2 regions of the Streptomyces sp. MMS24-W38 genome follow, and region 2 is predicted to be linked to the other one. Evidence: riboswitches for the same ligand, from Rfam matches in the RefSeq annotation. Region 2 holds a riboswitch; the other holds the start of a gene.
What was found. A riboswitch is a leader RNA that binds a small molecule or an ion and turns the genes downstream of it on or off. The one in region 2 is predicted to bind glycine.
Positions count from the first base shown of each region.

Region 1: linked by a shared signal. The riboswitch ahead of gcvP (aminomethyl-transferring glycine dehydrogenase) and the one ahead of gcvT (glycine cleavage system aminomethyltransferase GcvT) in region 2 are both predicted to bind glycine.

Region 1 is NZ_JCBCPP010000001.1:5,832,557-5,847,594, reverse strand. It holds gene AC6F7H_RS25575 (DMT family transporter) at 1-300, opposite strand, end outside; gene AC6F7H_RS25570 (EamA family transporter) at 549-1,562, opposite strand; partial or broken gene AC6F7H_RS25565 (peptidase) at 1,697-2,177, opposite strand; gene AC6F7H_RS25560 (PadR family transcriptional regulator) at 2,342-2,971, opposite strand; gene AC6F7H_RS25555 (PhzF family phenazine biosynthesis protein) at 3,147-3,962, shown strand; gene AC6F7H_RS25550 (CPBP family intramembrane glutamic endopeptidase) at 4,031-4,831, opposite strand; gene AC6F7H_RS25545 (glutamate-cysteine ligase family protein) at 4,921-6,438, opposite strand; gene AC6F7H_RS25540 (hypothetical protein) at 6,991-7,575, shown strand; gene AC6F7H_RS25535 (DUF5999 family protein) at 7,964-8,167, shown strand; gene AC6F7H_RS25530 (TOBE domain-containing protein) at 8,372-8,767, shown strand; gene gcvP (aminomethyl-transferring glycine dehydrogenase) at 8,858-11,743, opposite strand; glycine riboswitch at 11,916-12,012, opposite strand; gene AC6F7H_RS25520 (PRC-barrel domain-containing protein) at 12,131-12,508, shown strand; gene AC6F7H_RS25515 (DNA polymerase IV) at 12,533-13,969, opposite strand; gene AC6F7H_RS25510 (MerR family transcriptional regulator) at 14,068-14,754, opposite strand; gene AC6F7H_RS25505 (bifunctional nuclease family protein) at 14,973-15,038, opposite strand, start outside.
Region 2 is NZ_JCBCPP010000001.1:1,640,989-1,656,026, reverse strand. It holds gene AC6F7H_RS06170 (L,D-transpeptidase) at 1-700, shown strand, start outside; gene AC6F7H_RS06165 (enoyl-CoA hydratase/isomerase family protein) at 906-1,673, shown strand; gene AC6F7H_RS06160 (ATP-binding protein) at 1,947-2,450, shown strand; gene AC6F7H_RS06155 (glycoside hydrolase family 25 protein) at 2,474-3,031, opposite strand; gene AC6F7H_RS06150 (cold-shock protein) at 3,206-3,610, opposite strand; gene AC6F7H_RS06145 (SGNH/GDSL hydrolase family protein) at 4,017-4,877, shown strand; gene AC6F7H_RS06140 (L-serine ammonia-lyase) at 4,915-6,282, opposite strand; gene glyA (serine hydroxymethyltransferase) at 6,467-7,726, opposite strand; gene gcvH (glycine cleavage system protein GcvH) at 7,741-8,118, opposite strand; gene gcvT (glycine cleavage system aminomethyltransferase GcvT) at 8,319-9,446, opposite strand; glycine riboswitch at 9,513-9,635, opposite strand; glycine riboswitch at 9,636-9,733, opposite strand; gene AC6F7H_RS06120 (AAA family ATPase) at 9,951-10,616, shown strand; gene AC6F7H_RS06115 (enhanced serine sensitivity protein SseB) at 10,699-11,490, shown strand; gene AC6F7H_RS06110 (enhanced serine sensitivity protein SseB C-terminal domain-containing protein) at 11,672-12,421, shown strand; gene AC6F7H_RS06105 (ABC transporter substrate-binding protein) at 12,840-14,510, shown strand; gene AC6F7H_RS06100 (ABC transporter permease) at 14,628-15,038, shown strand, end outside.

The sequences.
Region 1 (15,038 bases), 4.2 Mb from region 2:
GGCGACGGCGGCGAAGTAGGCCGTCTGGAACACGCCGAGCGCGACCCCGGTGGCCACGGCCCGCCGCACCCTGCGGCCCAGGGGCCCGGGCACGTTCCGGGTGCGCGGGAGCAGCACCCGGGCCCCGAGCAGCAGTACGAGTCCGGCCGCACAGCGCCAGAAGGAGAGGGCGACCGGGCCCATGTCACTGGCCCGGTAGACCAGCGACGCGGCAGCGCCGGCGGTGCCCCAGGCGACACCGGCCACGATCAGATAGAGCAGGCCTCGCCCGACGGGCAGGCCGGATACGGCGTTCGACACGTGTTCTCTCCGCAGATGCACACAGATACGCGCGGGTACGCGCCCCTCAAGGCGGTGCGCGCACTACGCGAAAGGAAGGAAGGAAGCCCCGGATCAGGCCCGGGTCGAGCCGGGTCGACGGGGTCCGCGGACTGCGTCTGCGGGCAGCACCGCAAGGCCCGGCGGCGCGCCGGGCGAAGGGAGCTGTGGACCCGCCTCAGGCGGCGGGAGGCGGAAGAACGAGTGCGCGCGCATGCATGATCAGCACCTTAGGCGGCAGTTCCGGGCGTGGACAACTCCCTTTCGGGTCCTCCGCTCGCCACCGGCCCCTCGGAGTTCCTGGCCGGCGCTGAGGACTGGGCGATGAACGCGCCCGCCAGCACCACCGCGCCGCCCACGAGCTGCGGCGCCGACAGGTGTTCGCCGAGGAGAACCCAGGCCAGCACGGTGGCGATGACCGCTTCTAGGCAGGCCACGACCCCCGCGACCTGCGGCGAGAGCCGCCGCACCGAGAGCACTCCGGTGCCGTACGCGACGACCGTGGCGACGAGGACGATCCAGGCCAGCAGCACGAAGGCCGCGACCGGGGTGCCGTCCATGCTCGCGTTGCCATCGAGCACCGACCAGTCCATGGACCACGGACGGGCGACGAGGGTGAGTACGGCGGCGCCGACGAGCAGACCGTAGGCGATCACCCCGAGCGGGTCCGGCGCCCGGTCGCCGTGGTCGCTGCCCTGGTCGGACAGGACGAAGTACCCGACCTGACAGCAGGCGGCGCCGAGCGCGAGCGCCAATCCGAGGACGTCGAAACCGAGGCCCGACCACACCTCCACGACGCAGGCCAGTCCGCCCACCGCCAGGACCACACCGACCGCCGCCGCCCTGGTCACCGGCCGCCGCTGGACGAACCGCACCCAGCCGAGGACGAGCGCGGGCGCGAGATACTCGACGAGCAGTGCGACGCCGACGGGGATACGGGAGATGGCCGCGAAGTAGCAGGCCTGGACGCCGGCGACGGCGAACAGTCCGAACCCCGCGAGCAGCGCCGGATGGCTGCGCAGCAGCCCCCGGTGGCGCACCGCCAGCGGCAGCAGGACCAGGGCCGCGCCCGTCACCCGCAGCCAGACGACGTGCAGCGGGTCCAGTCCCGCCTCGATCAGCGGCTTGGCGGCGACACCGGATCCGCCGAAGGCCACCGCGGACAACAACGCGAGGCCGAGCCCCACGCCTTTCCCACGGGTGCCCAGGGTGTTCCGGGTGCTGACAGAGGTAGACACCGGCACATGATGTCAGGCGTCGACAGGAGCGTCACCCCCATGGCTCCTGTCTCACTTGCTGGACGGCGGCTCCCTCCGTTTTCAGTGAGCCGGGTCGCCGGTCCACGTCTCGAGCCGGGCGAGCAGGGCGCGGGAGTCGATCCGGCGCGCTCGAGCACCTCGACGGCACGGGCCTGCGGGTCCACGATGATCGCCGCGAGCAGGTCCACGCCACGCGGCGGTCCCCTCGCGGTGTGCCGCACGTTCGCGGGCGTACGCCATGCGGGCCGCGGCGAGCGGCGAGAAACCGGCGGCCTCCGTCACCACCGGGACCACGTCGGAGTCCTCGACGGCGCTCTGCCAGCGCAGGCCGTAGCCGATGCTGCGCTGGACCAGACAGCCGAGCAGCCGGGCGGTCCGCGGGCCCTCACCGAAGACCGCGCGCACCTCGGCATCGGACTCCAGCAGCGAGTGCAGCAGATGGACGGTGTCGATCTGCCGGTCCGCGTCCCTGAGCGCCCTGCGGCGGGCACCGGCGACCACCGCCGCCGGCTCCGCACCGAGTCCGGCACCGTGGTCCGCGCGGCGAACACCCCGCTCCTGGGCCTCGTGGGCCGGCTGCCGGGGAATACGGGATTGCACATCCTTCACCCCATCAGCCCCGCAGGTCCGGGGCATCCCCGGCGGGGAGCATCTTCCTGTCCCACGGGAAGCGGACACGCCGGGCCTGACTCTCCTCCTCGAGAAGGAGAATCAGGCTGTTTTCCTCAGGTTCCCTCAGTTTTCCTCAGGGCCGCGCACCCGCCTCAGTCGTCGTCGGCGAGGATCAGGTACAGCTTCTTGCGGGCTTCGTTGATGACGGCGAGCGCCTTCTCCCGCTGCTCCTTGCTGCCGGTCTTCCAGACCTGTCCGAAGGCCTCCATCAGACCGAACCCGGCCTGCCGGATCTCGCTCAGCGCCTCCCAGTCGACCCCGCGCGAGGCCTCTTCCCAAGGTGCCTCCGGACCCTCCTCGGCCGCCGTGCGACCGGTGTCGGTGAGCGCGAACAGCTTCTTGCCGCCCTCGGACTGGCTGATGATCAGCCCCTCGTCCTCCAACAGCTGCAGGTTGGGGTACACCGAGCCGGGGCTGGGCTTCCACGCCCCGCCACTGCGCTCGGCGATCTCCTGGATCATCTCGTAGCCGTGCATCGGGCGATCCTTCAGCAGGGCGAGGATCGAGGCCCGCACGTCACCGCGCCGTGCCCTTCCCCTCGGCCCGCCACGCCCTCGGCCACCACCCCAGGGGCCGTGCCCGAAACCCGGGCCGAAGCCGGGGCCACCGTGACCACCGGGCCCCGAGGGACCGAAGGGCCCGAACGCGGCCCGCAGCCGCTCGAAGTCGCTCCGGACGCCCCGCGGGCCGCCCTGGCCGTGCTCGCAACCATGGGTACGCATCGCAACCACTCTCCATTCCATCGTTGATCTGTCGCGATACCTCAACGATATATCGGCTAGCGTCGCTGGACAAGCCCTCGGCTGCCCGTTGCCGGGCAGAGAGACCCGTACGGCCGGTCCAACGCGCCTGAATTGGCCTTGGCCTGCGACTTTGCTCGGCCCGTACCGTCAGGGCATGCGCATCCGAATCGTCGACGCCTTCACCGACCGGCCCTTCTCCGGCAATCCCGCCGGGGTCCTGCTCCTGGACACGGAGGCGTTCCCGGACGACACCTGGCTCCAGAACGTCGCCCTGGAGGTCAACCACGCCGAAACCGCCTTCGCGCACCCGCTGCCCGCGGGCGGCACGGCCGACTGGGCACTGCGCTGGTTCACCCCCGCCACCGAGGTCGCGATGTGCGGCCACGCGACCCTGGCCACCGCACACGTCCTGCACACCACCGGCACCCACGAGGGGTCCGTCCGGTTCGCCACCCTCAGCGGTGTCCTCGTCGCGACGCCGGCCGAGGACGGCTCCGTGACCCTCGACTTCCCCACGGCGCCGCTCACCCGGCTCGACATCCCCGAGGGGGTCGCCGACGCACTGGGCACCGAACCGCTCACGGCATTCGACACCGGCCCGAACGTCGGAGACCTGCTGGTCGAAGTCGCCGACGAGCGGACCGTCCACGCCCTGCGGCCCGATCTGAAGGCCCTCGGTGCCCACTCCGAGCGCGGCGTCATCGCCACCGCCCGCGCAGCGGACCCGACCGGGGACTACGACTTCGTCTCCCGCTGCTTCTTCCCGAACGTCGGCATCGACGAGGACCCCGTCACCGGCAGCGCCCACACCGCGCTGGCCCCCTACTGGTCCGAACGTCTCGGGCGTCCCGGCCTCACCGGCCTCCAGGCCTCACCCCGTTCCGGCCGCGTCCGTACGGAGCTGCGCGGCGAGCGCACCTTGCTGGGCGGACGGGCGGTGACGGTCATCGAGGGCGAGTTCCTGGCCTGACCGGGCGCCGGAACGGCGAAGGGGCGTACCGGCACGGCCGGTACGCCCCTTCCCGGTCTCCGGGTCGTTCAGGCCGTGGGCAGCCAGCCCACCTTGCCCGCGAGCAGCGCGTACCCCACGAACGCACCGATGTCGAGCAGCGTGTGCGCGACCACCAGGGGCCCCACCCGGCCCCAGCGGCGGTAGAGGTACACGAACACCACGCCCATGACCATGTTGCCGATGAAACCGCCGATGCCCTGGTAGAGGTGATACGAACCGCGCAGCACCGAACTCGCCGCCATCGCGGCGCCCGGTGTCCAGCCCAACTGCTCGAGCCGCCGCAGCAGGTACGCGAGGACGATGACCTCCTCGAGGATCGAGTTCTGCAGTGCCGAGAGGATCAGCACGGGGAACTTCCACCACACCTCGGGCAGCGCCTCGGGCACCACGGTGAGGTTGAAGCCGCACTCGCGCGCGGCCAGGTAGAAGGCGATGCCGCTGCTGCCGATGACCGCCGCGACCGCCGTCCCTCGGCCGAGATCGGACCAGGGCCGGGTGCGGTCGAACCCGAGGACGCGCAGTCCCGCGCCTTCGCGCAGCAGGAAGTGGGCGACGAGCGCGACGGGAACGAGCGCGGTGGTGATCCCGAAGAGCTGCCAGGCCAGGTCGAGCCAGGGACGGCCCGGTGCGGCCGAGGCGTTGAGGGTGGCCGCCTGGTCCTTCAGGCCGCCCGGCCGGGTGACCGAACCGATGAAACTGATCAGCGCGGACACTCCGCTCGCGCCGAGCGACACCGCGAGCACGAGCAGCGTCTCGTTGCGGAGCATCGTCCGCGTGAGCCGCCGCTGAGGATACTCATCGGCCAGCGGGCCCGCCTCCGCCTGCACAGCTGCCTCCACATCACCGATCCGTCCGATCAGTATGAGGGCAGCGTCCGACGGCCCGACGGGCGGTCCTCGGTGGTCCCGCCCCGGTGTCAGGTCGCAGGTACCGGGTCCGGGAGGCCGACGGGCCAGGTGTGGACCGGATCGCCCTTCAGCATCAGCTCGCGGTAGCGCCGGGTGGTGGCGGCCAGCGCCGCTTCCCGGGTCAGGCCGCCGTCCAGGGCCCGGTGGAAGGTCGCGGCCTGCCAGCTCGCGCCGTTCTGCCGGCGCCGGCAGCGCTCCTCGATCACTCCCAGGTACAGGTCCCGGTCCGCGGGCTCGATGCCCCACGCGTCCAGTCCCGCCTCGGCCAGCGGCAGCAGCTCGTCGCGTACGAGGGTGACCGCGTCCACTTCGGCCGTACCGCCGTAGCGCCCGCGCCGGGGCCAGGTGAGGCGGGCTTCGATGCCGTGCCTGCAGGCGGCGTCGAAGTTGGCGGCGGCGGCGTCGAAGGGCAGCCGGGTCCACACCGGGCGGCTGTCCTCCGCGAGGGCGCGGACCAGGCCGTAGTAGAACGCCGCGTTGGCGACGACGTCGACGACGGTGGGCCCGGCGGGCAGGACCCGGTTCTCCACCCGCAGGTGGGGGACTCCGTCGGCGACGCCGTAGACCGGACGGTTCCAGCGGTAGACCGTGCCGTTGTGCAGGACGAGTTCGGCGAGCGTGGGGGTGCCGTCCTTGTCCAGCACGTCGAGCGGGTCCTCGTCGTCGCAGATGGGCAGGAGAGCCGGGTAGTAGCGCAGATTCTCCTCGAAGAGGTCGAACGCCGAGGTGACCCAGCGCTCCCCGAACCAGGTGCGCGGCCGTACGCCCTGTGCCTGCAGCTCGGGCGGCCGGGTGTCGGTGGACTGCTGGAACAGCGGTGGCCGGGACTCGCGCCACAGCTCGCGGCCGAACAGGAAGGGCGAGTTGGCGCCGACGGCGATCTGGGCGGCGGCGACCGCCTGGGCCGCGTTCCACACGTCGGCGAAGCGGGCCGGAGTGACCTGGAGGTGCAGCTGCACCGAGGTGCAGGCGGCCTCGGGCGCGATGGACTTGGAGGTGCAGCTGAGGCGTTCCACCCCGTCGATGTCGAGGCTGAAGTCCTCCCCGCGGGCGGCCACGATCTGCTCGTTGAGCAGGGTGTAGCGGTCGACTTCGGAGAGATTCGAGGAGACGAGGTCGTCGCGGTCCAGCGTCGGCAGAATACCGATCATCACGATCTCGGCGTCCACCTCGGCGGCTTTCCGGTCGGCGTACGCGAGCGAGGTGCGCAGTTCCTCGGCGAGCCGGTCGAATACCCGCCCGTCCAAACGATGTGGAGCTATGTTGACTTCCAGGTTGAACATGGCGAGCTCTGTCTGGAAGTCCCGGCTCGCGATCCGTTCGAGGACTTGTCCGTTCAACATTTTGGGCATGCCGTCGGCGCCCGTGAGATTCAATTCGATCTCCAGCCCCACGAGGTTCTTGGGGCGGTCGAACCGCTTCTCCGCCAGGAGTCGCTCCAAGCCCGTCAGGCACCTGCGGAGTTTGTCGCGGTAGCGCTGGCGATCGGACAGGTCGAACCCGCCTGCCACCACCTTCTCCCCCATCGAAGCGTCCCTCCTCGGCTGGGCGGTCCGATGATCGGCCGCCGGGGTCCCGGTCCACAGGGGAGGATGCCCCGTGGATGCGATCGATAACGCCCCGAACCGGTCTGTCGACCACTACGCTGGTCGAATGTGACCACTGGCACATTCACGCGGCATGGCCGGCGTGGCACGTAACAACGCGACGACTGACTCGTGAAAAACGCCGACGAAAATAGGCCTACCGCTTAACGACCGTTTATCGAGGTCATCGCTGTGCACCCGGTTCGGAATCGGGATGATTCCCCCGCTTCATCGACCAGAAGCACCCTTGTTCAACGGGTCGAAAACAGCTAGCGGAAACACAGCCCGAAAACGCGTCGTATAAACTCCGTGGACAGGGCAGAAGGTTGGCGCCCACGGTCGAGTGATCCAGCCTCGAGGTGACGTGCGGCAGTCCTCACCCCCACCTCTCGCGCTCAGCCCCCGGCCCCTGCCTTCCGACCCTTCGTGAGCTGACAGCGTCGTCCGCCCCGCCCTCGTGCCACCGTGCCTTCGAATGAGAGGCGACCCACCATGCCCCTGCATGTTCCCCCGGCCCCCGCGCCCGCACTGCGTTCCGTCCTGACCGCGCTCTCCTCCCCCACCGCGGTCAGCGAGGCCCGAACCCCCTCCCTCCTCGGTGCCCAGGGACCGGTCTCGCCCGAACTGCCGCTGCCCGTGCATGTCCTGGACCGGATCACCGCCGAGGGCGTGTCCGCGACGCGACTGGCCGGCTGGCGCTTCCTGATCCGCTGCGGCGACCGGGCAGTGGCCGCGGCCGACACCGTACTCACCCCCGACGGCTGGACCTTCTCCCGCTTCTTCGAGGGCCCGTACATCGCCTCCACCGAACTGGCCCTGCGCCAGGCCGAGTCCCTGCCACAGCCGTACCAGCCCCGGCTGTTGTCGGTGCCCGGCCTCTACATGCTGACCCTCTGGCTGCACGGCGACCGCACCGCGGACGGCGCCACCGGCCACCCCGCCGCCACCGACCTGCTCGTCCCGCTCGCCCCCGCGCCGCCCGGCATCGCGGCCCACCGCCCGCACCTGGTCGCGGAACTCCTCCCGGTGCTGACCCACCGGGTGACGCCCAACCGCCTGCTCGGCTCACCCGCCTGACCGACGCGCGTCACGCGCGCGTCCCGCCCCGCCGCTCCCGCACGACCGTCCCCGTGCCCCGCCGCCCGGTCCCCGCGGCGGGGCACGCGCGTGCTCCGAGCCCCCGGCCCGAGCGGCCTCGAGCATTCCGAACCCTCGGACTAGCCTCATCCGGCCATGCGGAACCACCCGAAGTGACAGTGCAGTTGAGGTGAACCGTCCGCGCGGGTGACGCGTCATCGACCTGTGAGGGGCGGTGCCGCCAAATCCCTGCGGATCGCCGTCCGGAGGGCAACACTTGTTTCCGACCGACCTATGACAACGGGGGGCGGCCATGAACGAGGTTTCACGCCGCGCAACAGAGACAACAGCCAACCCACAGGTCACAACAGAGCGAAAGATCCCATCCATGTGCCAGCATCCGTCACCGTGCCCCTCAGCCGAATCCGCCGACCGGGAGTCCGCCCGTCTCGTGGCGCACCACCCGGAGCAGGGCTGGAGCCTGCTGTGCAACGGTGTCGTGCTCTTCGAGGACACCGGTGAACTCCTGCCCGACGGCAGGAGCATCGCCCCGCAGCGTCCCGGGGGCACCGCGGTGATGACCACCGCCTGAGCTCCACCGGGCGGATCCGTGCCCGTCCGCGGAGCGAGAACCTCGCCCGCATGGAGCCGGGCACGGGCCTGGTCGTACGGGGGCGAGCAGGGCGGTTCCTGCACAGCGCCTCTGAGCCCCGCCGGCACCCACCGAGGACGGCGGTCTCACGTCACATCCGCTGGTGGCCCCGCCCGGCTCCGCTCGCCGCCTATCGTGATCGGCATGCAGTCCTACACGATCGGCCAGGCAGCACGGCTGCTCGGCGTCAGCCCGGACACCGCCCGACGCTGGGCGGACGCGGGCCGGCTCACCACCCATCGCGACGAAGGCGGACGGCGGCTCATCGACGGGCGGGACCTGGCCGCGTTCTCCGTCGATCTCGCGAAGGCCGGCGCCACCGAGGAGGGCACGCCGTACACCTCGGCCCGCAACGCCTTCCCCGGCATCGTCACCGCGATCAAACTCGGCGACGTGGCGGCCCAGGTCGAGATCCAGGCAGGACCGCACCGCCTGGTCTCGCTGCTGACCCGCGAGGCAGTCGAGGAGCTCGGACTGGAGGTCGGCGTGGAGGCCACCGCCCGCGTGAAGTCGACAAACGTCCATATCGACCGTGTCTGACGGAAGCGGTACGCGGAAGGGCTCTGCTTCGGCCGTACGGCCGAAGCAGAGCCCTTCCGCTCCTCGGTCCCGGTGACCGGGCCCTCCGCGTCAGTCGTCGTACGCGTCCAGCGGCGGGCAGGAGCACACCAGGTTGCGGTCGCCGAAGGCCTGGTCGACACGGCGCACCGGCGGCCAGTACTTGTCGGCCGCGCTCACACCGGTCGGGAAGACGGCCTCCTCACGGCTGTACGGGTGCTTCCACTCCGTACCGAGCGCGGCGGCGGTGTGCGGGGCGTTGCGCAGCGGGTTGTCGTCCGCGGGCCACTCGCCGGAACCGACCTTCTCGATCTCCGCGCGAATCGCGATCATCGTCTCGCAGAACCGGTCGAGTTCGGCCAGGTCCTCGGACTCGGTCGGCTCGATCATCAGCGTTCCCGCCACCGGGAACGACATCGTCGGCGCGTGGAAGCCGTAGTCGATCAGCCGCTTGGCCACGTCGTCCACGCTCACGCCGGTCGCCTTGGTCAGCGGGCGCAGGTCGATGATGCACTCGTGCGCGACCAGTCCGCCGGGGCCGGTGTAGAGCACCGGGTAGTGCGGCTCGAGACGCTTGGCGATGTAGTTGGCGCTGAGCACCGCCACCTGGGTGGCCCGCTTGAGCCCCTCGCCGCCCATGAGCCGGACGTACGCCCACGAGATGGGCAGGATGCCCGCGGAACCCCACGGGGCGGCCGAGACCGGCCCGATCCCCGTCTCCGGCCCGGCCCCGGGCTGGAGCGGGTGGTTCGGCAGGTACGGCGCCAGGTGCGACCGCACCCCGACCGGGCCGACGCCGGGACCGCCGCCGCCGTGCGGGATGCAGAAGGTCTTGTGCAGGTTCAGGTGCGAGACGTCGCCGCCGAAGTGTCCGGGCTTGGCCAGCCCGACCAGCGCGTTGAGGTTCGCGCCGTCCACGTACACCTGGCCGCCGGCCTCGTGCACCGCCGCGCAGATGTCGGCGACGTGCTCCTCGAACACACCGTGCGTCGACGGGTAGGTGATCATCAGCACCGACAGCTCGTCGCGGTACCGCTCGATCTTCGCCCGCAGGTCGTCGATGTCGACCTCGCCGTCCTCGGCGGTCTTCACGACGACGACCTTCATCCCGGCCATGACGGCGCTGGCGGCGTTGGTGCCGTGCGCGGAGGACGGGATGAGGCAGACGGTGCGCTGCTCGTCGCCGTTGGCCCGGTGGTAGCCGCGCACGGCGAGCAGCCCGGCCAGTTCGCCCTGGGAACCCGCGTTGGGCTGGAGGCTCACCTTGTCGTAGCCGGTGACCTCGGCGAGACGCTCCTCCAGTTCGTGGATGAGCGTGAGGTAGCCCTGGGCCTGCTCGGCCGGCGCGAAGGGGTGCAGCTGCCCGAACTCGGGCCAGGTGATCGGCTCCATCTCCGTGGTCGCGTTGAGCTTCATGGTGCAGGAGCCCAGCGGAATCATCCCGCGGTCCAGCGCGTAGTCACGGTCGGCGAGCCGGCGCAGGTAGCGCAGCATCGCGGTCTCGGAGCGGTGCTGGTGGAAGACGGGGTGCGTCAGGTACTCGTCGGTGCGCAGCAGGGCGTCCGGCAGGGTGTCGGGCGCTGCCGCGTCCAGCGCTGCGATGTCGGCCTCGACCCCGAAGGCGTCCCACACGGCGGCGAGCCGGGCCCGTGTGGTGGTCTCGTCGCAGGCGATCGAGACGTGGTCGGCGTCGACGAGGAGCAGGTTGACGCCGTTGTCCCGCGCGGCGGCGACGACCTCGGCACCCCGCCCCGGGACCCGCACGGTCAGCGTGTCGAAGTAGGAGCCGTGGACGATCTCCACGCCGCCGGCCCGGAGTCCTTCGGCGAGGACGGTCGCGTAACGGTGGGTGCGCCACGCGATGGTCCGCAGTCCTTCGGGACCGTGGTAGACGGCGTACATCCCGGCCATCACGGCGAGCAGCACCTGAGCGGTACAGATGTTGCTGGTGGCCTTCTCACGGCGGATGTGCTGCTCACGGGTCTGGAGCGCGAGCCGGTAGGCCTGGTGGCCGTCCGCGTCGACGGAGACACCGACGAGCCGTCCGGGCAGGCTGCGCGCCATCTTCTCGTGCACGGCCATGTATCCGGCGTGCGGCCCGCCGAAGCCCATGGGCACACCGAAGCGCTGTGTCGTGCCGACCGCGATGTCCGCGCCGAGTTCGCCGGGCGACGTCAGCAGCGTGAGGGCGAGCAGGTCGGCGGCGACAGTGACCAGCGCGCCCAGCTCGTGCGCCCGGTCGATCACCGGCTTGATGTCGCGTACGGCTCCGGAGGCGCCCGGGTACTGGATCAGCACGCCGTTGATCCCGCGCTCGGCGATCTCGGCGGGGATGCCCTCGCTCAGGTCGGCGACGACGACCTCGACACCGGTCGGCTCGGCACGGGTCTCGATCACGGCGATCGTCTGCGGCAGTGCGTCCGCGTCGACCAGGAACAGACCGTTCTTGTTCTTGCCCATGCGCCGCGACAGCGCCATCGCCTCGGCGGCGGCCGTGCCCTCGTCGAGCAGTGAGGCCCCGGATGTCGGCAGGCCGGTCAGTTCGGCGACCATGGTCTGGAAGTTCAGCAGTGCCTCGAGCCGCCCCTGTGAGATCTCCGGCTGGTACGGCGTGTAGGCCGTGTACCAGGCGGGGTTCTCCATCACGTTGCGCAGGATGACGGGGGGCGTGAAGGTCCCGTAGTACCCGAGCCCGATCATGGAGCCGAGCACCTCGTTGCGGTCGGCCAGCGACCGGAGCTCGGCCAGCACCTCGGGCTCGGTCCGGGCGCCCGGCAGGTCGAGCGTGTCGGCGTTCTTGATCACATCCGGGACCGCCGCGGCCGTCAGCTCGTCGAGCGAGCCGTAGCCGACCTGCGCGAGCATTTTGGCGCGGGCCTCGTGGTCGGGGCCGATGTGACGCTGCTCGAAGGGCGTTCCCTGTTCGAGCTCGGAGAGGGGAATGCGGTGGGCGGTCATTGCGGAGGCCTCCTGGTCTGACGACCTTCGAGGGGCACCATGACGGGTGCCCGGACGGCCTCCCCCTCTGTCATCTCAACCTGAGAGCTTCACCGGACCGCCGCAGGGCGCCCGGCTTTCACCGTCGGTGAGAGCGGGAGCCGTCGACACCCGCCCTGCTTTCCAGAGTGACCTCGTCCATGCGGTACGTGGGCCTGAGAGTTTCCGGGGAGGATTTGCTCCTTCGGCGCCCTCCGATGGTGTCCGGAGGACTCTCCCGCACGGGGTCAGCAGCCGCTGTCAGCGTACCAGCGAGGGCAACCCCCGAACCTTCGAGTGGCCGCCGGACCAATTGTGCCGTTTCGTAGTGCTGACGAATGATTGCGGATTGCGACCAGTGGAGGGCCCGTGCAGACCGACATCGATCCGCGCAACCTGATCGGCCGCAAGGCGTTCGACCGCAACGGAACCCGGATCGGCACCGTCGACGAGGTCTATCTCGACGACGCCACCGGCGTACCCGAGTGGGCGGCGATACGCACCGGCCTGTTCAGCAGGGACGCCTTCGTCCCCCTGGAACCGAGCGAGCTGATCGACGGCAGCCTCCACATACCCTTCGAACGCGCCCTGATCAAGGACGCTCCCGACTTCGGCGTGGGCCGCCACCTCTCCCCGGAGCAGGAGCTCCAGCTCTACCACCACTACGGTCTGGACATCTCCGCGCCTCCCCCGCTTTCGGACCACGACTTCGGCAAACTCGCCGACCGCGACGACCGCCCGGCCTGACGGCCCCCGGAGCACGAGGCCCACTCACACCTGCGAGGGCCCCTGGCCCATGACACCGGGCCTCGCCCCCAAGCCGTCGCCCGTCTCCGCGCCCTCCCGCGGTCTCTCGCCCTCCCCGGGGCCTGGATCCACCAGTGGCAGCGGATCCGCCGGTTGCAGGGCCGGGTCGTCGGTGCGCAAGGTCTTCACCCGTCCCACCGCCGAGCCAGGCGTCTCGAACCGGACCGTGACCCGACCCAGGCCGCTGCCCTGTACCCACCCGTGCCCGTACTCGGTGTGCCGTACATCGTGCCCGGCCGGCCAGCGCCGCTCCGTGCTCGTCTGCTGCTCTTCCTCCGTGGGTGCGGCCACCTGGTCCTCCTCGCCCGGCGACTCCTCCCCCCGGCCCCCCGCCGCCTGCGCGAACAAGTCCTCCTGCGTGTAGTCCGCGAGTCCGCTGACTCCCACGCCCAGCAGCCGTACTCCGCCTGTCGTGTCGACCGATTCCAGCAGCCGTGCCGCCGTCTCACGCACCACCGCCGGATCGTCCGTGGGCCCCCGCAGCGTCTCGGACCGGGTGAGCGTCGAGAAGTCGTAGCGCCGCACCTTCAGCACGATGGTCCGTCCCGCCAGCCCCGCTCCCCGCAGCCTGCGCACACAGCGATCGGCGAGCCGCCGCACCTCCGTACCGACCCGCACCCGGTCGTGAATGTCCACGTCATACGTGTCCTCGACCGACACCGACTTCGTTTCCCGATCGGCCACCACGGGCCGTTCGTCCCGTGCCAGGGCCATGGCGTACAGCGCGTGTCCGTGTGCCTTGCCGAGCAACCGCACCAGCTCGTCCTCCCCGGCCTCGGCGAGCTCGTCGACCGTGTGGATCCCTGCCCTGCGCAGGTGGTCACCGGTGGCGGGCCCCACTCCCGGCAGCGTCCGGACCGGGAGCGGCGCCAGCAGGGACCGCTCCCTTCCCGGCTCGATGAGCACCAGCCCGTCGGGCTTCGCCTGCTCCGAGGCGATCTTCGCCAGCATCTTGGAGGCGGCGAGCCCGACGGACCCGGTGAGACCGGTGACCTCCCGTATGTCCGCGCGCAGTTTCACCCCGGCCAGCCGGGCCGACCGCTCGTCCCAGGCCGCCCCGCCGGCCTCCAGGTCCACGAACGCCTCGTCCAGGCTCAATGGCTCCACCAGCGGCGACAGCGCCCGCAGCAGCCCCATCACCTGGTCGCTGATCGACCGGTAGAACGCGAAGCGCGGCACGAGATACGCCGCGTTCGGCGCGAGCCGCCGCGCCTGCGCCATGGGCAGCGCGGAACGCACGCCGAGGATCCGGGCCTCGTACGAGGCGGTGGCGACCACTCCACGCGGCCCGAGCCCGCCCACGACCACGGCTTTTCCTCGTAGGCTCGGCTTGGACGCCTGCTCCACCGAGGCGAAGAAGGCATCCATGTCGAGATGCAGGATGGTAGGCGCGGATCTCACATCTCCGATGCTGCCCTACGCCACTGACAATGCCCTGCCGCACGGGCCGTCCACCGACCGCCCCGGACCACACGGGCCGCTCAGCCGGCCCCGACGGCTCAGACCGCGCGGTTCCGCCGCCGCGCCAGCTCGTCCGTCGGGTTGGGCCCGATCAGCGTCTCCCCGGTGTCGACACGCTCCCCGTGCAACTGGGACAGCGCGCTCTTGACATCCCGCCACACCACACCGACGGCGATCCCGAAGATCCCCTGGCCGCCCTGGAGCAGGGCATGGACCTCATCCGGCGTGTCGCACTCGTAGACCGTGGCGCCGTCGCTCATCAGCGTCATGCGCTCCAGGTCACGAAAGCCTCGCTCCCGCAGATGCTGGACGGTGGTACGAATGTTCTGCAGCGACACGCCGGTGTCAAGGAACCGCTTGACGATCTTCAGGACGACGACGTCCCGGAAGCTGTACAGCCGCTGTGTCCCGGAGCCGTGCGCGGGCCGCACACTTGGCTCGACCAGTCCCGTGCGGGCCCAGTAGTCCAGTTGCCGGTAGGTGATGCCGGCGGCCGCGCAGGCCGTGGGGCCGCGGTAGCCGATCTCCTCGGACACCACGGACGTCGTTGCCCCTCCGCTGCTCGGCACGGCCGCCGGCCGCTGCGGAGCATGATCGGCCGCACTGCCGTGATGGGCATACGCCCCGCTCGCGCGGAGCTGAGGGCCTGGGTGAGGGTACGGACCGCTCGCCCCGAGACCATGTCCGGGGACACCCCCAGCCGTACCGTCGCCGGTGCTTCTCACGCCGACCTCCGTCCTCGACCTGCCTCCCCGACGGTAGGCAGTCACCAAGGGTGCGTCAACGATCGCCACACTCGGCACGCCGAGTGATAATCACCCTAAGAGTGGTTTCCCGTGCCCCACCGCGGGGAAAGGCTAGCCGAATGCCCTCTGCGCGGGCCGTTCGACGCCCTCGCGCACCGCCGACCCGAGCGGGAATCCGGCGGGACGGTCGCCGCCGCTCACTGACTGCTGGAGCCGAAATCCTCCGGCGAGATCTGGTCGAGGAACTCGCGGAACTTCTCCAC
Region 2 (15,038 bases):
GGACGACGTCAAGAAGGCCATCCGCATCACGACCGAACCGCCCGTCGAGGTCGAGGGCCACTGGTTCGGCAACGACCGGCTCGACTTCCGGCCCGAGAAGTACTGGAAGTCCGGCACCGAGGTCACCGTCGACCTCGACCTCGACGGCGTCGAGGGCCGCCCCGGCGTCTACGGCGAGCAGTCCAAGACCGTCTCCTTCACCATCGGCCGCAGCCAGGTCTCCGTCGTCGACGCCAAGAAGCACACCATGAAGGTCGAGCGGGACGGCAAGCTCATCAAGACCGTTCCGATCACCGCCGGTGCCCCCGGCACCGAGACCTGGAACGGCGAGATGGTCGTCAGCGAGCGGCTCAAGGTCACCCGGATGAACGGCGCGACCGTCGGCTTCACCGACGCCGACGGCAAGGGCGAGTACGACATCAAGGACGTCCCGCACGCCATGCGTCTGAGCAACTCCGGCACCTTCATCCACGGCAACTACTGGGGCGGCGGCGCCTTCGGCAACTACAACGCCAGCCACGGCTGCATCGGGCTGCGCGACACCCGGGGCGGCTGGGACAAGAAGGCCCCGGGCGCCTGGTTCTACGAGAACACCATGATCGGCGACGTGGTCGTCGTGAAGAACTCCAACGACGCCACCATCGCCCCGGACAACGGCCTCAACGGCTGGAACATGTCCTGGGAGGAGTGGAAGGCGTAGGCCCGGCCCGGTCCGTCACGGCATACGCGGCCCCGGTGCCTGCCGAGGCACCGGGGCCGCTGCCGTCGGCCAAGTGATCGACCGCACCGGCCCGGTTGTCGTTGGACACCGTGCTGTGTCTGCCCGGGGGCGATCCCCGGACCCCCGGCCGGATGTGATCTACCGCACCAGCCTCGTTGCCGTTAGTCACCGTTAACCTGCTGGCATGACCGTACATCTCGAAGTCGCCGAGGGCGTCGGCACGCTGCGCCTGGACCGCCCGCCCATGAACGCACTGGACGTCGCCACACAGGACCGGCTGAAGGAACTCGCCGAGGAGGTCACGCGCCGCGAGGACGTACGCGCCGTCGTGATCCACGGCGGCGAGAAGGTGTTCGCGGCGGGCGCGGACATCAAGGAGATGCAGGCCATGGACCACACCGCGATGGTCCTGCGCGCCCGCGCCCTGCAGGACTCCTTCACGGCCGTGGCCCGCATCCCCAAGCCGGTGGTGGCCGCGGTGACCGGTTACGCGCTCGGCGGCGGCTGTGAACTCGCGCTCTGCGCCGACTTCCGCATCGCCGGGGAGAACGCCAAGCTGGGTCAGCCGGAGATCCTGCTCGGGCTGATCCCGGGGGCCGGCGGTACACAGCGCCTGGCCCGCCTCGTCGGCCCGTCGAAGGCGAAGGACCTCATCTTCACGGGCCGTCAGGTGAAGGCCGACGAGGCGCTCGCGCTGGGCCTGGTGGACCGTGTGGTCCCCGCCGCCGAGGTCTACGAGCAGGCGCACGCGTGGGCCGCGCGGCTCGCCAAGGGACCGGCGATCGCGCTGCGCGCGGCCAAGGAGTCGATCGACACCGGTCTGGAGGCCGACATCGACACCGGCCTCGCCGTCGAGCGCAACTGGTTCGCGGGCCTGTTCGCCACCGAGGACCGTGAACGGGGGATGCGCAGCTTCGTGGAGGACGGCCCCGGTAAGGCAAAGTTCCTCTGAACCTTCCTCTGAGGGCTTGCAATTGACGCGATGTCTGATCCGGGTCCCTCGACGGGGCGGTTTATGGGAGCCTTAACGGGCCCTTAAGTCTGCCGCGTCGAGGGAGCCTGTCGATTGCCGCACAGTGAGCCGTTGCCGCAGGTCGCAGGGGCCGCTGACGGCACCGACGTGCCGAAGGCATATGTCGGTGGCCCGGCCCGGCGCGGGGGCGTGCAGGGGGCGCATTCCCCCGGAACGACCCCGGACGCCCCACCGGACGGCCATGATGGGGCCATGGCGGGGCTGGATGGCATGGAACAGCCGCGGGGAGACGGACGTGCGACCGCGTCGCGCTGGTCGCCGACGGTCGAGGACGAACACGCCCAGAAGGCGCTGGAGTTGTTCGGCAACCCGACGGAGGCAGAGGTTCCGCTGCCGTCCCGCCCCGAGTCCGCCGCCACCGCACGCCGACTCACCCAGATCGTGCTCCTGCGCCAGTGGGGCCTCACCGCCGCGACCACCGAGGACGCCGTTCTGCTCGTCTCCGAACTCGTCGGCAACGCGGTACGCCACACCGGTGCCCGCGTCTTCGGCCTCCGGCTGCGCCGCCGCCCCCGCTGGATCCGCGTCGAGGTCCGGGACCCGTCCCGCGGCCTGCCCTGTCTCATGCCGGTCCAGGAACTGGACGTCAGCGGGCGCGGCCTCTTCCTCGTCGACACCCTCGCCGACCGCTGGGGCGTCGACCTGCTCCCACGGGGCAAGACGACCTGGTTCGAGATGCGCGTCACCGACCGCTGAACCGCGGCCGTCACCAGGTCCCCTCACATGCCGTCGGCCCACTCCTTCAGGGCCGCGCGGTCGGGGAAGTCGGCGACGTTCTTGTCCAGGGGGTCGTCGGTGTACTGGTGGAAGCGCCACTTTGCCTTGATGCGGGGCTTGCCCGCGGTGACGTAGTCGGCGATCCAGAGGCCGTCACCGGCGTAGGAGGTGGTGTCGACGTTGAGCCAGAAGTGCCTGTTCGCGTACAGGATCACCCTGTTGTGCGGCCGTAGTTCCTTCACCTTGCGGATGAAGCGGTCCTTCTCCGCGTTGCTCGCGCGGGTGCCCTCGCCGGTCGTCTCCCAGTCGACGGCGAGGATGTCGCCCCGCCGCTCGGGAGCCTCGGAGACGAAGTGCTCCGCCTGCGCGGTCAGGTTGCCCGGCCAGAGGAAGTGGTAGAAGCCGACGACCAGTCCGGCCTCGCGGGCGTTCTCCGTCTGGGCGGAGAGTCCGGGGCTGACATAGGAACGGCCTTCCGTCGCCTTGATGAAGACGAAGGAGAGGCCGTCGGTGTCGAACGACGAGGACTGGTACGAACTCACATCGATGCCGCGCAGCATGAGGCTCCCTGCGGTGCTGGTGGGGGGAGGGGAGTCGAATGGCTCACTGCCCTCACGGTGGCACGGGAGCCCCGCCTAAGTGGTGGAAATGTCAACTTCTCCCCGTGAGGAGTGACGAAGGACCACGACTCCCGCCCAGCCGACAGACCCGCCCCCGGGGGGCTTGGGCCGGTCTCAGCCGTCGCACCAGCCGTGGGTCTTGCCGAACTGCAGCAGCCCGCGGCGCGCCTGGAGGATCTGCTCGCCGGTGAGCGTGGGCGCGGCGGACAGCAGCACCTCCGTGACCTCCTGGAGGTACTCCTCGGCGGTGAGCACGTCGCACAGCGAGTCGTCGCCGTCCTGATGCCTGCCCACGGCGGAGGACACCCCGCCGGCTCCCTGGGCCAGTCGTACGCCCGAAGCCTTGAGACCCCGGTCGCCCTCCTCGATCTCGAACTCCACGGCGATCCCGGGACGCAACTGGTGCTCCGGGATCCGTACGTCGTTGACGTGGAGGAAGACGTCCTCCCCGCCGTGCTCGGGAGCGATGAACCCGTAACCCCGCACGGCGTCGAACCGCACCACACGACCAGCAACCATGATTCCAACCCCCAGCAGAACACCGGACCCCATGCGCGGACCCCATGCCCGAGCCCCGTGTCCGGACTCCGTGCCCGGACCAGAGTCCCAGCAGACAAGAATACGCCGCCGCCCGGCCTGTCGTCAGCCGTGGGCCGGAGCCCTGAACGGACACACCCGTCGAGAGCGAAGGGAAGCGGTACGCCGAACGGGTGGCGGCCGAACAGGCGAATCTGAGGCGTTGCCTCCCGCCCCTGCCAGCTGACCGGAACCTCCTGCACGGCGGGGAAGCCCGGCCGGCGGTGGTCCGGTGGCGTCTGCTCCGGAGCAACTGGTTTCCGCAGGCCACCATGCGGCGGCACCCCTGCTCGAGCAAGCTCATGGCAAAGCGGGACCACGTCCGTGCATGTGCCGAATGGAGGCGTCCTTGAAAACAGCCCTGCGCCTGGCCCTGGCCACCGCTCTGTCCACCGGGGCCGTGTGGGCCACGGCATCAGTCCCGGCTGCGTCGGCCGCGGCCGAACCACTGCGGTACGTCGCGCTCGGCGATTCCTACGCGGCCGCGCCACTGGTGCCGCCCGTCGACCCGGCCGACCTGAAGTGTCTGCGCTCCCTGGCCGACTATCCCCACATCGCGGCCAAGGCCCTCGGTGCGAAACTCACCGACGTCAGCTGCTCCGGCGCCACCAGCGGCCATCTGAGAACCGCCCAGCACCCGGGAACCGCGCCCCAGTACGAAGCACTCAAGCCCGACACCGACATCGTCAGCGTCACCATCGGCGGCAACGACACCGGCCTCTTCAACGAGGTGCTGGGCTGCATCAACGTCCTGCCCCAGCCTTACGGCACCAGCTGCGCGGAAAAGAACACCGCCGGCGGCACCGACAAGGTCAGGGCCCGCGTCGATGCCTGGGCACCGGCCTTCGCCGCAGTCCTGGACGACATCGCCCGACGGGCACCGCATGCCGAGGTCTTCGTCGTCGGCTACGGCAACTACTTCCGCACCGACGGCTGCCACCCCGCCCAGCCCTTCTGGAAGCAGGACGCCAACCACCTCCAAGGCGCGGTCAACCACCTCAACACCGTGCTGAAGCAGGCGGCCGAAAAGCACGGCGCCGCCTTCGTCGACACCTACACCCTGAGCACCGGACACGACATCTGCGCCGCCCCCGCCGACCGCTACGTCGAGGGCCTGATCCCCACCCGTGCGGCCGCGCCGCTGCATCCCAACGCTTCGGGAGCCCGGGCCGTCGGCGAGGCCCTCGCCGCGGCCGTTCGCGCGACGTAGGTGCCGTCCCGCGGCCTTCGGCTCAGGGCCTGTTCCCTCAGCACTCGATGATGTTGACCGCCAGCCCGCCCCGCGCCGTCTCCTTGTACTTGACGGACATGTCCGCGCCGGTGTCCTTCATCGTCTTGATGACCTTGTCGAGGGACACCTTGTGCGAGCCGTCGCCACGCAGGGCCATGCGCGCGGCGGTGACCGCCTTCACCGCCGCCATGCCGTTGCGCTCGATGCACGGGATCTGGACGAGGCCGCCGACCGGGTCGCAGGTCAGGCCGAGGTTGTGCTCCATGCCGATCTCCGCGGCGTTCTCGACCTGCTCCGGCGAGCCGCCCATCACCTCGGCGAGGGCGCCCGCCGCCATCGAGCAGGCGGAGCCGACCTCGCCCTGGCAGCCCACCTCGGCGCCGGAGATGGAGGCGTTCTCCTTGAAGAGCATGCCGATCGCGCCGGCCGCGAGCAGGAAGCGGACCACACCCTCCTCGTCGGCACCGGGGACGAAGTTCATGTAGTAATGCAGGACGGCGGGGATGATGCCGGCCGCGCCGTTGGTCGGGGCGGTGACGACGCGGCCGCCGCCTGCGTTCTCCTCGTTCACGGCCATGGCGTAGAGCGTGATCCACTCCATGGCGAGGGCCTTCGGGTCGCCCTCGGAGCGCAGCTTGCGCGCCGTGTTCGCGGCGCGGCGGCGCACCTTCAGTCCGCCCGGCAGGATGCCCTCGCGGGACATGCCGCGCGCCACGCACGCCTGCATCACCCGCCAGATCTCCAGCAGATCCCGGCGGACCTCCTCCTCGGTCCGCCAGGAGCACTCGTTCTCCAGCATCAGCGCGGAGATGGACAGGCCCGTCTCCCGGGTCAGGCGCAGCAGCTCGTCGCCGGTGCGGAAGGGGTACTTCAGGACCGTGTCGTTGAGCTTGATGCGGTCCGCGCCCACCGCCTCCTCGTCGACGACGAAGCCGCCGCCCACCGAGTAGTACGTCTTCGACAGCACCTCGGCGCCGGACGCGTCGAAGGCCTGGAGGGTCATGCCGTTCGCGTGGTAAGGGAGCGCCTTGCGGCGGTGCAGCACCAGGTCGTCGTCGAAGGAGAACGCGATCTCGTGGTCGTCGAGCAGCCGCAGGCGGCCCGATTCCTTGATCTTCTCCACCCGCTCGTCGGCCGTCTCCACGTCCACCGTGCGGGGCGAGTCGCCCTCCAGGCCGAGCAGCACCGCCTTGGGGGTGCCGTGGCCGTGGCCGGTGGCGCCCAGCGAGCCGTACAGCTCCGCCCGGACCGAGGCGACCGAGTCCAGCAGACCCTCGTTGTCCAGCCGCCGGGCGAACATGCGGGCGGCCCGCATCGGGCCGACCGTGTGCGAGCTGGACGGGCCGATGCCGATCGAGAAGAGGTCGAAGACCGAGAGGGCCACGGGAGGACTCCTAGGGGTTCGGTGGACGGCGCTGTCCGCCGGGGTGGGGCCGGGGAAGGGGGCTCGGCACTGGATGCGTGCGGTGCATGGTGCGGGGCACCGTGCCCACCGATCCAGTGTGCGCGATGCCCCGCCCGTACGAACAAAAGCGTACGAAATTGCGAAAACTGCGAGAACTGCGAAACTACTTCAGACCCGGGTACAGCGGGTACTTCTCGGCGAGCGCCGTCACCCGGGCCCGGAGCGCGTCGACGTCGTAGGACGGCTTCAGCGTCTCGGCGATCACGTCCGCCACCTCGGTGAAGTCCTCGGCCGTGAAGCCGCGGGTGGCCAGGGCGGGCGTGCCGATCCGCAGACCCGAGGTGACCATCGGGGGGCGCGGGTCGTTCGGGATCGCGTTGCGGTTGACGGTGATGCCGACCTCGTGGAGACGGTCCTCGGCCTGCTGCCCGTCCAGCTCGGAGTCGCGCAGGTCGACCAGGACCAGGTGCACGTCCGTGCCGCCGGACAGCACGTCCACGCCCACGGCCTTGACGTCGTCCTTGACCAGGCGCTCGGCCAGGATGCGGGCGCCCTCCAGGGTGCGGCGCTGCCGGTCCTTGAAGTCCTCGGACGCGGCGACCTTGAAGGCGACCGCCTTGGCCGCGATCACGTGCTCCAGCGGGCCGCCCTGCTGGCCGGGGAAGACCGCGGAGTTGATCTTCTTGGCCAGTTCGGCCGTGGAGAGGATCACACCGCCGCGCGGACCGCCGAGGGTCTTGTGCGTGGTCGTGGTGACGACGTGGGCGTGCGGGACCGGGTTCGGGTGCAGGCCCGCCGCGACCAGACCGGCGAAGTGCGCCATGTCGACCATGAGGTACGCGCCGACCTCGTCCGCGATCCGGCGGAACGCGGCGAAGTCCAGCTGACGCGGGTACGCCGACCAGCCGGCGACGATCAGCTTCGGCTTGCTCTCCTTGGCCAGCCGCTCGACCTCGGCCATGTCGACCTGGCCGTCGTCGCCGACGTGGTACGCGACCACGTCGTAGAGCTTGCCGGAGAAGTTGATCTTCATGCCGTGGGTCAGGTGCCCGCCGTGCGCGAGGTTCAGGCCCATGATCGTGTCACCGGGCTTGAGCAGCGCGAACATCGCGGCGGCGTTGGCCTGCGCACCCGAGTGCGGCTGCACGTTGGCGTGCTCGGCGCCGAAGAGTTCCTTGACCCGGTCGATGGCGATCTGCTCGATCACGTCGACGTGCTCGCAGCCGCCGTAGTAGCGGCGGCCGGGGTAGCCCTCGGCGTACTTGTTGGTGAGGACCGTGCCCTGGGCCTCCATGACCGCGACCGGGGCGAAGTTCTCCGAGGCGATCATCTCGAGGGTGGACTGCTGACGGTGCAGCTCGGCGTCGACCGCCGCCGCGACGGCCGGGTCGAGCTCGTGCAGCGGGGTGTTCAGAAGCGACATGGGTTGCGGCCTCCTCAGCCCTGGATGAAGGCGTCGTACTCGGCGGCCGAGAGCAGGTCGGCGGGCTCGTCGCTCACCCGCACCTTGAACAGCCAGCCGCCCTCGAAGGGGGCCGAGTTCACCAGCGACGGGTCGTTCACCACGTCCTCGTTGACCTCGGTGACCTCGCCGGTGACCGGGCAGTACAGGTCGCTGACCGACTTGGTCGACTCCAGCTCGCCACAGGTCTCACCCGCGGTCACGGTGTCGCCGACCTCGGGGAGCTGGACGAACACGATGTCGCCGAGCGCGTTGGCCGCGTGCTCCGTGATGCCGATCGCCGACACGCCGTCCTCGGCGGCCGTCAGCCACTCGTGTTCCTTGCTGTAACGGAGCTGCTGGGGGTTGCTCATGATCTGGATCTCCTGTGTGCGAGGGACCGCCGGGATCGACGGCGAGGAAAGGGGGTGAAGGGGGGTGAAGGGGCCCGGGGGGGGGCACGGGACCGGCCCGGGGCCAACTGATGACGGAAGCAGAAGCACGGGTGAGCGGGTGCGCCGCGCCCGGCCTCGGCCGGTACGACCGGGTACGCGGCCCACGTCCTACGACGGTGTCACTTCTGCCGCTTGTAGAACGGCAGCGCCACGACCTCGTACGGCTCGTGGCTGCCGCGGATGTCCACGCCCACGCCTGGGGTACCCGGCTCCGAGTGCGCCACGTCGACGTACGCCATCGCGATCGGCTTGCCCAGCGTCGGTGCGGGCGCGCCGGAGGTGACCTCGCCGATCACCTCGCCGCCGGCCACCACCGGGTACCCGGCGCGCGGGACCCGGCGGCCCTCGGCGACCAGGCCCACCAGGGCGCGGGGCGGGGTCCGCTCGGCGCGGGCGGCGGCCTCGGTCAGGGCGGCACGGCCCACGAAGTCGCCCTCCTTCTCGAACTTCACGACCCGGCCGAACCCGGCGTCGAACGGCGTCAGCGAGGCGCTGAGCTCATTGCCGTACAGCGGCATGCCGGCCTCCAGGCGCAGCGTGTCCCGGCAGGCCAGCCCGCACGGGACCAGCCCCACACCCTCGCCCGCCCCGGTCAGCGCCTGCCACACCTCGACCGCGTGCTCCGGCGCGACGAACAGCTCGAAGCCGTCCTCACCGGTGTAGCCGGTACGGGCGATGAGCGCGGGGACGCCGGCGACCGTGCCGGGCAGGCCGGCGTAGTACTTCAGGCCGTCCAGGTCCGAATCGGTGAGGGCCTTGAGGATGCCGGCGGCCTCGGGACCCTGCACGGCGATCAGCGCGTACGCGTCGCGGTCGTCGCGGACCTCGGCGTCGAAGCCTGCCGACCGCTCCACGAGGGCGTCCAGCACCACCTGGGCGTTGGAGGCGTTGGCGACGACCAGGTACTCGGGGGCCTCGGTCTCACCGAGCCGGTAGACGATCAGGTCGTCCAGGATGCCGCCGTCCTCGCTGCAGATCATGGTGTAGCGGGCGCGGCCGGGCTTGACGGTCCCGATGTTGCCGATCAGGGCGTAGTCCAGGAACCGGGCCGCCTGCGGGCCGGTGACGGTGATCTCGCCCATGTGCGAGAGGTCGAAGAGGCCCGCCTTCGTGCGCACGGCGTTGTGCTCGTCGCGCTCGGAGCCGTAGCGCAGGGGCATGTCCCAGCCGGCGAAGTCGGTCATCGTGGCGCCGAGCGAACGATGCAGGGCGTCGAGCGCTGTCCGGCGGAGTTCGGTACTGCTCATCGGTCGGTCTCCCAGGGCGATGGGGTCCCCGCCGGCCGGGGCCGAGCACGGGGAGGGTGAGGACGTTCCTCCCCATCTGTCATCGGAACCTGAGAGGTTCGCCATGACCGTCCGCGCAGGGGACGTCACGGCTTGCACCTTGGGTGGAGCCGCCGGAAACTCGCACGGCGGCCCGCTTTTCAGATGTGCCTGGCCCGCGCGGTAACGGTGCCTGAGAGATTCAAGGGAGGGACTTGCTCCTTCGGCGCCCCGGCGAAACGTGCCAGGGACTCTCCCGCGCGGATTCAAACGGCCGGTATGCAGTTGGCGCGCTCATCATTGCACGCATCGTGAGGCTTCGGCAGGGGGACCTTTCCTTCGTACGCACAGGGTGCTCAGGCCTGTACGGACGGCTGTGACAGGTCTGTATCGGGAAACGGACGGAATGAAGAGGCTCCGCCGTTACCGTCTCTTTACACTCGACGGGGACGGTGCTCAGGCACCTGCCCCAGGGGAGGACTCACGGTGAACAGGATTACGGCGTACGCCACCACGGGTGTCGCGCCGCCGGAGCAGCAGGCCCCTTCGGCCCGGGAGGCCCGTGGCGCGCGGCCGGTGCCCGTCGTCCGCGACCTGCGCGAGTGCGCCGGCCGCGGTCCGCGCGCCCTGGTCTTCGGCCCCCGCGACCTCGTCGTGATCACCGGACTGCCCGGCAGCGGCAAATCCACACTGATGCGACGCGCGGTGCGCGGCATCCGTATCGACTCCCAGGACACCCGCGACCGCTGGGACCGCCGCATGCCGCGCCTCCTGCCGTACGCGGTGTATCGGCCCCTGGCCCGTCTCGACCACTACACCGGGCTGCGCCGCGCCCTGCGCACCGGCGAGGGGGTCGTCGTGCACGACTGCGGTACCCACGCCTGGGTGCGCCGCTGGCTGGTCCGCGAGGCCCGCCGCCGGGGCGCGGGGCTGCATCTGCTGCTGCTCGACGTCCCCCCGGAGCAGGCGCTGGACGGGCAGCGTGAGCGCGGCCGCGGCGTCTCCCGGTACGCCTTCCTGCGGCACCGCACCGCCGTCGACCGGCTGCTGCGGTCCGTGGAGCGCGGCGACCCGCCCGCGGGCTGCGGCTCGGCGGTCCTGATCGACCGGGACGCGGCGAACGCGCTGCGCCGCATCGACTTCACGGGCTGACGGCTTCACGGGCTGACGGCCCCGGCGCGGCAGCGGTTAGCCTTTTCAGCCACAGCAGTGGTTCCAGGCAGGCGGTAGGCAGATGGACTTCCCGGCGGGCTTCTCCGCGGACTTCCCGGCACAGACTCACCCCCATCCGCACGGAGGATGGCCCGGCAACGAGTTGGAGGAGGTGCTCTCCGCCTCCCTCGGCGTCCCCTCGGCGGACGGCCGGATCATCGAGGTACTGGGCAGGAGCTTCGTCTGGGTCCCGCTGCCGAACGGCGGCGGCCCGCACAGCGGCCCGCTGGACCTGCCCACCCTGGAGATCGAGGGACAGGCGTACGTCCCGGTCTTCAGCTCCGAGGAACAGTTCCGCCAGGTCGTCGGCTCCCACATGTCGTTCACCGTCGCGCCCGCGGTGGAGTTCGCGCGGGGTCTGCCGCCGCAGGCCGGGATCGCGGTGAACCCCGGCGGCGTGGTCGGCGTCCCGCTGCCGCCGCCCGCCGTGGCCGAACTGTGCCTGGCCGGACGCGGCCCGCTGGACGGTCCGGCGGGCGGCGGCCGGGTCAAGCTGTTCGAGCCCGACTGGCAGGACGACCCGGTGGACTTCCTCGCCGCCGCGGGCGCGGAGTTCGAGTCGATCGGTGTCGTGAGCACCGCCCGCCGCTGCCTCGCCGAGATAGAGACCGCGGACCCGGTGCTGTTCGTCGGGGTCGAACTGTCCCAGTGGGAGGGCGATCTGCGGGTCCTCCCCGGCGACGCCCTGGGCCGCGCGCTGGGCCGCCGACCGGTGAAGTGGCCCGTCAACCTGGTCCTCCTGGACGTGGCCCAGGACCCGGTCGGCCAATGGATGCGCGACCGCGTCCGCCCGTTCTACCAGCGCGAGGGCTAGGGCCTGTCCGGCGGAGCGAGGTGGAGGCCCCCGCCGGGCGGCTCGCCGGTGCCCGGCGGACGGGCGGAGCCCCCGGGCCGCGGGCGGCTTAAGCTAGGTTCATTGGCTGGGGCGAGGGTGTTGTACGGAGGGGCGATACAAAGTGAGCGCTGGCACCGCGGCGGCCGGGCAGGTCGAGCACATGCTGCGCCAGGTGACCCCCGGGCGTTACGACGCCTATGAGGCGTTGCTTCGCGCGCTCGCGACCCCTTCCTCCGGTCATGTCTGGATGCTGCTGTGGCACGGTCAGGCCGGCTCCCCGGACGCCCAGTACGGGAACATGGAGGTCGGCGGCTTCGGCTACGCGCCCTGCGTGACCTCCGCCCAGGAGCTGTCCGCCAGTGGCTGGAACCGGTCGTACGAGGTCGTCGACGGCCTCGAGGCCGCCCGCGCCCTCTACCCCGACCGCTACGGCCTCTGGCTCAACCCGCACGCCCCCGGCGGCGGCCTCGGCATCCCGTGGCTCGATCTGCGCCGGCTCGCCACCGGCCTCGACCGGCAGCCCGCCGGACCCCTGCGGCTGTCCGAACCCGCCATCGAGATCCCCCAGTTCTACGCCCTGCTCACGCAGAACGCGCACCGTACGCCCGCCGTGCGCGCGTTGCGCCGCGCCTGGGTGCAGCCGGCGCTGGGCGCGCCGTATCTCGCCATCGGGCTGGACGTGTACGACACCTCGCCGCCGGCCGTCGACGCGGTGCGCGCGATGATGCAGCAGTCCATCGGTGCCGTCCCGGACGGGCTCCCGGTGTCGACCGTCGCGATGACCGACGAGCACGACCCGGTCGCCATGTGGCTGCGGGCCAACGCCCGCCCGTTCTACGACCGTGAGGCCCACGGTGCCGTTCCGCCCCCCGCCGCCGGCTCCGGCTACCCGCCCGCGCACCAGCACTGACCGGGCCGTATCCGCTGGAGGCCGGGGCCGTCGTACCCGCCGTCACTGACTCAGCGTGACGGTGTCCACATGGTGGACAGGAGTGTCGACGGTGGACGCCCGCGTCGCTGGCGAGACTGATGTCACGTCAGTTTTTCGGTCATGCGCGCTCGGCTGTGACCAGTTGACCGCCTGCCACCTGCGGTTTCACCCGTTCTCCACACCGTTCGGCGCTTCCCGGGCGGCTGTTGGGGGAGGCGCCTGATGTCTCGAGATGGTCACTTCCCGGCGGAGGGGCGCCTGAAGCGTCCCTTATGTCAACTGTTCAGATCTCAGGTAGGTATCACCGGTATCCGGACTGTTCTCGACTCGCTGTGAACATCTGTAGTGTTCGGCCGGTCAAGATGCATCCACATAGCGGACCCGGAGTGGCCCCAATATGCGCATAACCAAGTCCCGAGCGGCTCGGGCGATCACGGCCGCGGTGGCGGTCGCTCTGATCGCCACGGGCTGCTCCAGCGACCGGGACAGCGACAACAAGAGCGACGGCAAGAAGGACACCTTCGTCTTCGCCGGCGCCGGTGACCCTGGCTCCCTGGACCCTGCCCTCGCCAGCGACGGTGAAACCTTCCGTGTGACGCGGCAGGCGTTCGAGGCTCTCATCGAGCACGAGTCCGGCGGCAGCGAGATGGTCGGCGGTCTCGCCGAGGACTGGTCCAGCAACGACAAGGGCACCGTCTGGACCTTCAACCTCCGCAAGGGCGTGAAGTTCCACGACGGCGAGGCGTTCAACGCCGAGGCCGTCTGCGCCAACTACGACCACTGGTTCAACTGGACGGGCACCTACCAGTCCAGCGCGGTCTCCTACTACTGGCAGACCATCATGGGCGGCTTCGCGAAGAACGAGGACAAGGAGACGCCCGAGGCGAACTACAAGTCCTGCACCGCGAAGGACGAGAACACCGCCGTCATCGAGGTCAAGGAGCCCTCCGCCAACCTCCCCGGCGGCTTCTCCCTCAACGCCCTGGCGATCCACTCGCCGAAGGCGATCGAGGAGTACAAGAAGCAGGACGCCTCCGCCAAGGGCGACGCCATCACGTACCCCAAGTACAGCCAGGAGGCCGGCACGGTCGCCGGTACCGGCCCGTACAAGATCACGAAGTGGAACAAGGGCAACAAGGAAGTCTCCCTCGAGCGCTTCGACGACTACTGGGGCGAGAAGGCGAAGATCAAGAACCTGGTCTTCCGCACGATCTCCGACGAGCAGACGCGCCGTCAGGCGCTCCAGGCCGGTGACATCGACGGCTACGACCTCGTCGCCCCGGCCGACGTCACGACCCTCGAGAAGCAGGGCTACGTCGTCCCGACCCGTGGCGTCTTCAACCTCTTCTACGTGGGTATGAGCCAGGAGGCCAACCCCGCGCTCAAGAAGAAGGAAGTCCGCCAGGCGATCGCGCAGTCGATCGACAAGGAGAACCTGGTCAAGACGCAGCTGCCCGAGGGCGGCAAGGTCGCCGACCAGTTCATGCCCGACACGATCGAGGGCTACTCCAAGGACGTCAAGCAGTACCCCTTCGACACGGACGCCGCCAAGAAGCTCCTGAAGAAGGCCGGTCAGGAGAAGCTGAAGGTCACGTTCTGCTACCCGACCGAGGTCACCCGCCCGTACATGCCTGCCCCGCAGGACCTGTTCGAGCTGATGAAGGCCGACCTGGAGAAGTCCGGCATCACCGTCACGCCCAAGGCCATGAAGTGGGCGCCGGACTACATCGACGCCACCGAGTCGGGCTCCTGCGACCTGCACATGCTCGGCTGGACCGGTGACTTCAACGACGGCTTCAACTTCATCGGCACCTGGTTCGCCGGGTACGACAAGCAGTGGGGCTTCAAGGACAAGAAGGTCTTCGACGCCGTGAACGCCGGCTCGAAGCTCGGCAAGCACGACGAGCGCATCGCCGCGTACAAGAAGGCCAACGAGGTCGTCATGGACTACCTGCCGGGTGTCCCGATCTCGTCCTCCCCGCCGGCCATCGCCTTCGCCAAGAACGTGAACCCGCCGAACGTCTCCCCGCTGACGCAGGAAGTCTTCTCCGAGACCTCCTTCAAGTAAGCGCGTAAGCGGCAGGAAACGAAGGAACGAAAAACGGGGGGTCCGCCCGGCTGTCGGAACTCGGCGGCCGGGCGGGTCCATTCATGTAAGACATCACGCAAGAAAGGGGCATGCGGGGTGCTGCGTCTCGTCGTACGAAGACTGCTCCAGCTCATACCCACGCTGCTCGGCCTGTCGGTACTGCTCTTCCTGTGGCTCGACCGGCTGCCCGGCGGACCCGCCTCAGCGATCCTGGGGGAAAAGGCCACCGAGGCCGAAGTAATTCGCATCAACCGTGCGCTCGGGCTGGACCAGCCCGTCTACGTCCAGTACTGGCGCTTCCTCAAGCGCATCGCCGAACTCGACCTGGGCACCTCCACCCAGACCGGACAGCCGGTATGGGACGAGTTCGTCCTGCGCTTCCCCGCGACCGTGGAGCTGTCCCTCCTCGCGATCCTCATCGCCGTGGCCGTCGGTATCCCGCTCGGTTACTTCGCCGCCCGCAACCGCGGCGGCTGGCTCGACGTCACCGCGGTCTCCGGCTCGCTC